DNA from 2 places in the Delftia sp. WSY_22 genome. Region 1 is predicted to be linked to the other one. Evidence: riboswitches for the same ligand, from Rfam matches in the RefSeq annotation. Region 1 holds a riboswitch; the other holds the start of a gene.
The links. A riboswitch is a leader RNA that binds a small molecule or an ion and turns the genes downstream of it on or off. The one in region 1 is predicted to bind thiamine pyrophosphate.
Positions count from the first base shown of each region.

Region 2: another riboswitch for thiamine pyrophosphate. It lies ahead of ACF8NF_RS08785 (long-chain-fatty-acid--CoA ligase); the one in region 1 lies ahead of thiC (phosphomethylpyrimidine synthase ThiC).

Region 1 covers NZ_JBICKN010000057.1:88,509-92,724, reverse strand. Annotated here, with positions in the region: gene ACF8NF_RS24370 (RNA methyltransferase) at 1-545, shown strand, start outside; gene cysE (serine O-acetyltransferase) at 581-1,405, shown strand; gene ACF8NF_RS24360 (nitroreductase) at 1,468-2,130, shown strand; TPP riboswitch at 2,193-2,318, shown strand; gene thiC (phosphomethylpyrimidine synthase ThiC) at 2,584-4,216, shown strand, end outside.
Region 2 covers NZ_JBICKN010000017.1:31,754-35,969, forward strand. Annotated here, with positions in the region: gene ACF8NF_RS08780 (acyl-CoA reductase) at 1-357, opposite strand, end outside; gene ACF8NF_RS08785 (long-chain-fatty-acid--CoA ligase) at 354-1,472, opposite strand; TPP riboswitch at 1,539-1,630, opposite strand; gene ACF8NF_RS08790 (DUF418 domain-containing protein) at 1,691-2,740, opposite strand; gene ACF8NF_RS08795 (TetR/AcrR family transcriptional regulator) at 2,737-3,363, opposite strand; gene ACF8NF_RS08800 (CocE/NonD family hydrolase) at 3,415-4,216, opposite strand, start outside.

The DNA of each region.
Region 1 (4,216 bases):
GCCAGCATTTCGAGCTGCTGCTCAGCGGGGCGCTGGATGTGCTGGCTGCACCCGATGAGGCCGATGCGCCCGATGAAGCGGCGCCGCCCACCGATGCATCCGTGTCCGCACCGGCTCCCGCGCCGCGCTGCAACCAGTCCGGCGTGGCCTTCCTGTTCGGCTGCGAGCGCTTCGGCATGAGCAACGACGATGTCTACCGCAGCGATGTGGCGCTGTCGATTCCGTCCAATCCGCAGTTCGGCTCGCTGAACCTGGGGGCGGCCATCCAGGTGGTGGCCTACGAGTGGCGCCAGGCGCTGGGCGGCTTTCCCGTGGTGGAGCACACGCCCGCGCCGCAGCGCGCCGACGCGGCCCAGGTGGCCGGCATGCTGGGCCATTGGGAGCAGGCGCTGGCGCATATCGGCTTTCTCGATCCGGCTGCGCCCAAGAAGCTCATGCCGCGCCTCAACCAGCTTTTCAACCGCTCGCAACTGACCGCCGAGGAAATCCACATCCTGCGCGGTGTTGCGAAGGCCATGCTGCAGAGCACCCCACCGAAACGCTAGACTGAGCGGCCTTGTCAACAATAACCAGCCCCTAGATGCTTGACCGCCTGCGCTCCGATATCCAGTGCATCCTCGACCGCGACCCTGCGGCACGCAGCACCTGGGAGGTCATCACCTGTTATCCGGGTCTGCATGCGATCTGGCTGCAGCGCCCGGCGCACTGGTGCTGGAACCATGGCCTCAAGTGGCTGGGGCGCTTCATCTCGCACATCGGCCGCTGGTTGACGGGCATCGAGATCCACCCGGGCGCCGTCATCGGCGAGCGCGTGTTCATAGACCACGGCATGGGCGTCGTCATCGGCGAGACGGCCGTGGTCGGCGACGGCTGCACCATCTACCACGGCGTGACCCTTGGCGGCACCTCGCTGTACAAGGGCGCCAAGCGCCATCCCACGCTGGGCCGCGATGTGGTGGTCAGCGCGGGCGCCAAGGTGCTGGGCGGCTTCGAGGTGGGCGACGGTGCCAAGATCGGCAGCAATGCCGTGGTCATCAAGCCCGTGCCCGCAGGCGCCACGGCCGTGGGCATTCCGGCGCGCATCATCGCCAGCAAGAACGGCCACAGCGCCGATGTGACCGAGCACGACCCGGCATCTGCCAAGGCCGAGTCCATCAAGGTCCCGTCGGCCGCCGCGCCCCAGCCTTTCACGGCCTACGGCATCACCCAGGAAATGGACCCCGTGGCCCAGGCCATGCGCGGCCTGAGCGATGGCGCGGCCGCGCACGAGCAGCAGATCGCGCTGCTGTGGGAGGCCATTGCCAAGCTCTCGGCCGGCAGCAAGGTGGGCGACTGCGTGCCCTGCGAGTCCGAGCGCCCGCAGGCCTTCCAGAAGGACAAGATCGACCAGATCATGGGCAAGTAGGCCTGCACAAGATCCCCAAGATCCCCCAAGATCCCCCAAGAAGACCGGAGACTCCGACCAGCATGAACGTTGAACAGGCCTTGCATGCGCGCCGCTCCGTGCGCGCCTTCCTGCCCCAGTCGCCCGATGCGGCGCTGGTGCGCACCCTGATGGAACAGTCGGCCAATGCGGCCTCGGGCGGCAACCTGCAGCCCTGGCGCGTGCTGGCGCTGACGGGCGATCCGCTGCAGCAGCTGCTCACCGCCGTTGCCGAAGCCGAGCCCCAGGACGCCCAGCCCGGCCTGTCCTACCCGCCCAATCTCTGGGAGCCCTACCGCAGCCGGCGCTTTGCCAATGGCGAAGAGCTGTACCAGTCGCTGGGCATTCCGCGCGACGACAAGCCCGCGCGGCTGGAGCAGCTGGCGCGCAACGGCCAGTTCTTCGGCGCGCCCGTGGGCCTGATCGTGGCGGTGGACGAGCGCATGGGCCTGCCGCAATGGGTGGACCTGGGCATCTACCTGCAGTCCTTCATGCTGCTGGCCTGCGCCAATGGCCTGGCGACCTGCGCCCAGGGCTTCTGGCGCCGCTACAACGACGCCGTGACCCAGGCGCTGGCGCTGCCCGAGGGCTACCACGTGGCCTTCGGCATTGCGCTGGGCTACGAGGACAAGAGCGCCCCCATCAACGGCTGGCGCGCCACGCGCGCTCCGCTGGCCGAATGGGGTGCGCTGCGCGGCTTTGACTGACGGCGGCGCATGGCCCCTGGGCAAACCCGCAGGCGATGGGCCGCCAACCATCCTCTATACTTGCCGCTGCTCCGGGGTGTGCTGATGCACTGAGATGCCAACCGGTCCATGCGCTGCATGGGCCAGGCGGCGAACCCGACGAACTTGATCCGGTTGATACCGGCGGAAGAAGAGCGGGACCCTGAAGCGGGGCCGAAGTCAGAGGATGGAAATCCGCCACGGCGGATACACGCAGGGCCGCAACGGCCAGGCAGGCCACCATCCAACGCACATCGGCCCTTGCCAACCAAGGCTGCTCGTGCGCCTTGGCGTGCGTGGCAACCAGGGGCCAAGGCCATACGGCCCTGGCAGGCCCACACTGGCATAGCCCGGTGCGCGGCCTTTGGCACAGCCCAAGGAGTGTCCGGTTCCCGGAGCGTTGTTGATCGACGCTTTGAACGCAAGGAACCCGACATGAACGCTCCCGATTCCATCTTCACCCCCGCAGCCGGCGAAGCTCCAGACGCACAGCGTTTTTCCGACCTGCTGGCGCAGTCGCGCAAGCCGTTCCCGGCCTCCACCAAGAGCTATCTGCAAGGCAGCCTGCACAGCGGCCTCAACGTGCCCGTGCGCGATATCCAGCTGACCAATGGCGAGCAGGTCAGCGTCTATGACACCTCGGGCCCCTACACCGACCCTGCCGTGGCCATCGACGTCCGCAGCGGCCTGCCCGGCGTGCGCAATGCCTGGATCGAGTCGCGCGGCGACAGCGAGTACTACGCCGGCCGCCTGCGGCAGGCCCTGGACGACGGCGGCAAGCGCGGCGAGGAAGACGAGCGCGTGGCCCGCCTGCGGGCCGAGGCCGCATCGCTGCAGCGCCAGCCGCGCCGCGCCAAGAGCGGTGGCAACGTCACCCAGATGCACTACGCGCGCAAGGGCATCATCACGCCCGAGATGGAGTACGTGGCCCTGCGCGAGAACGGCCGCCGCGAATGGATGGCCGAGTACCAGCAGGACGCCGCGCGCGAGGCGCGCCTGGCCGGCAACGGTCTGGGCGCCGCCATCCCCAAGATCATCACGCCCGAATTCGTGCGCGACGAAGTGGCGCGCGGCCGCGCCATCATCCCGGCCAACATCAACCACCCCGAGATCGAGCCCATGGCCATCGGGCGCAACTTCAAGGTCAAGATCAACGCCAACATCGGCAACTCGGCCGTCACCTCCAGCATCGAGGAAGAGGTCGAGAAGCTGGTCTGGGCCATCCGCTGGGGCGCGGACAACGTGATGGACCTGTCCACGGGCAAGAACATCCACACCACGCGCGACTGGATCATCCGCAACTCGCCCGTGCCCATCGGCACCGTGCCCATCTACCAGGCGCTGGAGAAAGTGGGCGGCATCGCCGAGGACCTGACCTGGCCCATCTTCCGCGACACCCTGATCGAGCAGGCCGAGCAGGGCGTGGACTACTTCACCATCCACGCCGGCGTGCGACTGGCCTACATCCACCTCACGGCCCAGCGCCGCACGGGCATCGTCTCGCGCGGCGGCTCCATCATGGCCAAGTGGTGCATGGCCCACCACCGCGAGAGCTTCCTGTACGAGCACTTCGAGGACATCTGCGACATCATGAAGCAGTACGACGTCAGCTTCTCGCTGGGCGACGGCCTGCGCCCCGGCAGCGCCTCGGACGCCAATGACGAAGCCCAGTTCGCCGAACTCAAGACCCTGGGCGAGCTGACCCAACTGGCCTGGAAGCACGACGTGCAGACCATGATCGAAGGCCCCGGCCACGTGCCCATGCACATGATCCAGGCCAACATGACCGAGCAGCTCAAGCACTGCCACGAGGCGCCGTTCTACACCCTGGGCCCGCTGACCATCGACATCGCCCCCGGCTACGACCACATCGCCAGCGCCATCGGCGCGGCCATGATCGGCTGGTTCGGCACCGCCATGCTGTGCTACGTCACGCCCAAGGAACACCTGGGCCTGCCCGACCGCGACGACGTCAAGCAGGGCATCATCGCGTACAAGATCGCCGCCCACGCCGCTGACGTCGCCAAGGGCCACCCCGGCGCCCGCGCCCGCGACGACGCGCTGAGCC
Region 2 (4,216 bases), on a different contig from region 1:
AAAGGTCTTGAAGAAGCCCGTCAGCCCCAGGCGCACCATGTCGGCGTCATAGCCGCTGACCACGGGCAGCCAGGTCTCGGCCTGGCGCCGATAGGGATCGCTGCGGTCCAGCAGGCGGGCAATGGCACGGTCGATGGCATCGATGATCTCGGCCACGGGCATGGCCCTGAGGTGGCGGTCGGCGGCACGGCGCACATGGGCTGCCAGCGCATGCATCTGCGGGCCGGTCAGCAGGGGCACGGAGACTTCCAGCCGCACGCCGCTGCGTTCGAAGGGCAGCACATGCCACTGCACCTCGTCCTCGCGCAAACCAGGCAGGTCGGGCAGGTAGCCGGCCGTGATCCTCTCGATGTTCATGCAGCAGCGGCCTTCACGAATTCATCGACCGCCAGCGAGCAGCCCTTGGCCGCTGCGCCCTCGGCACGCCCCAGCAACAGGAAACCGCTGTTCTCGCCATGGCCGGCCCACAGGCCCACGTCCTCGGTGAGGATGGTGGTGACCGCGTTGTAGTTGGCCAGGTCGCAGTGCACGAGAATGCCGCGCTCGCCGGGTGCCACGCTGCGGCCGGTGACGGGCTCGACCAGGCGCGAGCGTATCCAGTGCGGCCCCGACTTGACCGAGGGCAGCGTGGCATTGCCGTCGTCATAGAACTGCGTGCTCAACTCGGTCATGCCGTACATGTTGATGCAGTGGCTGCGCGGCACGCCCAGCAGCCGGGACAGGTCGGCGTAGAAGTCCTCCAGCGGCAACTCGCGCGACTGGCCCTTGTAGCCGCCCGTGTCCAGGATGCGGCTGCCCGGCGGCAGGCAAAAGCTGCGGCCCTGCTCGCGCAGCGCGTCCATCACATGCACCAGGCTGAAGCTGGCGCCCAGCAGCGCATAGGGGCGGCCGCTGCGCTCGGATTCCTCCAGCACGGCGCACAGGCCGGGCATGTCCAGGCCGTCGGGGGTGAGGAAGTAGCGGCTGTCGGGAGTGCCGAATTCCGTCTTGGCCAGCGCCAGGTAATGCGCCAGCGAAGAGTTGGGCATGGCCTGCTCGTCGGGAAAGAGAATGCCCATGGGCAGGCGCTCGTGCCCGGCCATGAAGCGCTGCGCGAAGTTGCGCGTCATCGACGCATCGTAGACATCGAGCGCGGGATGGAAGTGGCGCCCGCGCGAAGACAGTCCCTTGGCCTGGCCCGTGGTGCCGCTGGTCATGAACACGCGCTCCGCGGGCGAGGCCGGCTCGCTGCGCAGCTCCATGGCCTTGAACGCATCGATGGGCACGGCGGGAATGTCGCTCCAGGTCTTCACATTGCGCAGCGTGGCGCCGCGCCGCTGGCAGAAGCTGCGAAACGGCGCATTCGATTCGTATTGGTAGGCGAACAGCCGCAGCGCCAGTGCGTCGAACTGCTCGTCGGTGCAGCCGTCCATGGCGATGAATGCAAGCAGGTCTGCGACCAGAGAAGCCGCCTGGGGCCGGGCCTTGTCCATGGAATTCCTTCGAGAGCTGGGACGTGATGCTCCGAAGGCGCCCCGCCCGTGGCGCATGGGCGGCCACGCAGGGGTGCAAGCTCTTCTTCCGCCGGAATGACCCGGTTCAAGTTCTCGGGTGTGGATCTCAGCACTGGCGTGCACCCCGGAGCGGAGGGCTATCTTACAGCAGGGTCGCCAACGCCGCAGGCCCGGGGCCATCGCCCTGCAAGACTGCGTCAGCCCAGTGCCGTCAGCCGCCGCATCACCCATTCCACGGGCCCCTGCGCCACCTTCTTGCTCCAGGCCCAGGCGGCCAGGCTGGCGATGATCACGTACAGCGCGGCGGCCACGGCCACTTCGCGCAGGCTGCGCGATCCGTCCAGCGCGCCCATGGCCTCCAGCAGCCCCATGCCGATGAGGATGTGGGCCAGGTACAGGGTCAGCGTCATGCGCCCGGCCGGCAGCAGGCCGCGCCACGGTCCACCGGGCCAGCGGTCGGCCAGCCGCAGGCAGGCGCCGATGGCAATGCTGGCGCAGCCCAGGCCCATCAGCAGGTAGGCAGGGCCGGGCGGCATGGGGCCGGTGGCCAGCCAGGGAGCCCAAGCGCTGCGGGCCGCAAGCGCCGAGACGGCGCAGGCCAATCCCACCATCACGCCACCCGCAGCCACCAAGGTCCATTGCACGCGCGGCTCGGCCAGCGGCAGGCGTGCCAGCAGCATGCCGCACAGGAAGAACGCAAACCACGGCAGCACCGGATGGAAGCCGTTGAACAGCAGGTTGCGCGCAAAGCCGGCCGGCTCCCACAGGCCCTGGTAGGACAGGCTGGCCCAGTCCCAGCCCTGGCTGTAGTCCAGCTGCAGCAAGGCCCAGGCGGACAGCACGGCCACTGCCGCCATGCCGGCCAGCAGCGCCCGTGCGCCGGCCTGCAGCCAGGCGATGGCCAACACGAAATACACCGCGTAGTAGTGAATGATGTCGGCCGGAAAGATCAGCAGGTTCATGCCACCGGCCACCAGCAGGAACAGCGCGCGGCGCAGCGTCCAGAGGCGCGCCGTGGCCGGCTCCAGCGAGCGCGTGGCCAGCACCAGGCCCAGGCCTGCCAGCACCACGAAGGTGGCCGAGGCCTTGCCCTCCAGGAAATGGAAGAACGACAGCAGCCAGCCAGGCTCCTGCAGCGCGGGATGCATGGCCTGCTTGAAGTTGACGAACACCATGCCTGCCAGCGCGAGGTAGCGCGCCAGGTCCAGCCCCGCCAGGCGGGCGCCCCTGCCGGTGGCATGCCTCATGTCGCGTCTCCCTGTGCCTCGCCTCCAAGAAGGCAGGCCAGCAAGGCGGGATGCAGCACATCGACCCCTTCATCCGCCCCCGCGTCTTCTTGCGGCGTCACCGCCAGCGCAAAGCGCAGCGCATCGCTTTCCACGGCATCCAGCAGCAATTGCGCGGCCAGGCGCACGGGCACGGCGGGCCGCAAGAGGCCCTGCTGCGCCCCGCGCTCCATGAAGCCTGCCAGTCCGTCGAGCATGCGCCTGCGGTTGGCCTCGAAGGCCGGCGCCAGCCCGGGCGAACGCGCGATCTCGGACAGGCACTCGGCGCTGAGCACGGCCCATTCCCGCTGGCGGCACAGCGCCTGGTAGGCGGCCAGGAATTGCGCCACCACCGGCAGCGAAGGGGCTGCGGCCCGCTCCAGCGCCTGCAGCAAGGGCAGCAGCTCGGTCTGCTCCTGCGTGGCGACCTCGGCAATCAAGGCCTCCTTGCCGTCGAAGTGGTTGTACAGGTTGCCCAGGCTCACCGAGGCAGCCTGCGCAATGTCGCGCATGCTGGTGCAGTGAAAGCCGCGCTCCACGAAGCACTGCAGGGCAGCCTGCACGATGAGGGCCCTGCGCTCGCTGATGTCTTCCTTCTTTTTCATGCCCCGAATGATGAACGAACGTTCATTCATAGTCAACACCGGGGCACGAAGTCACAGCGGCGGCATGGGGCCCACGCCCGAAGGAACGGCCTCCTCGTTGGGCCTGCAGGGCTGGCGCAGCATGCGTCGGCAGTCCGGCAGCTGCCGCTCATGGGCATAGGCGATATGGCCCAGCACGATCTTCGAGGGCCGGCTGCGGTCCAGCCAGACGGTGTTGGTCGAAGGCGTGGACAGATGGTCGAAGGCCCAGTACCCGGTCTGCGAAGGCGTGTCCAGGGTCACGCGCAGGCTGGAGCCCGCGCGGAACACATGGGCGAATTTCTGGATTTCCACGCGCATCAGCGTGGGCTCGCCGGGGCGCAGCGGGCGCACGGCGGCCTCGGTGAAATCGCCCCAGGGCCGCAAGGCGGTGGAGCGCTGGCCGTCCAGCGCGCGCATGGAGGCACGCAGCCAGCCGCGCTGCACGAACATCTCCTGGCCGTCGGGACGCACCTCCGAGACGGTGACCTGCACATCGGTGTCGCCGGCCGTGGCGCTGAGCCACAGGTCCAGCGAGGCCTCGCCATAAAAGCTCAGCGCGCGCGGCAGCGGGGCCGTGGTAAAGCGCAGCAGGCCCTGCCCGGCGGGGCTGGCCATCCATTGGCCCGCGCCGGACTCGGTATCCGCGTCGGGATGGTTCGCATCGGCGCCCGGCAGCGGGTAGCGGTAGCTGGCCGATTGGCGCTCGGCCTGCGGCGGCGCATCGCCCAGCCCGCCGCCCGGCTGCAGCCACAGCGTCATGGGCGTGACGCGCACGGGCAGCCGGTCAAAGCTGGCCACGGCCGAGGGGCGCAGCTGCCCATAGTCGCCCCCA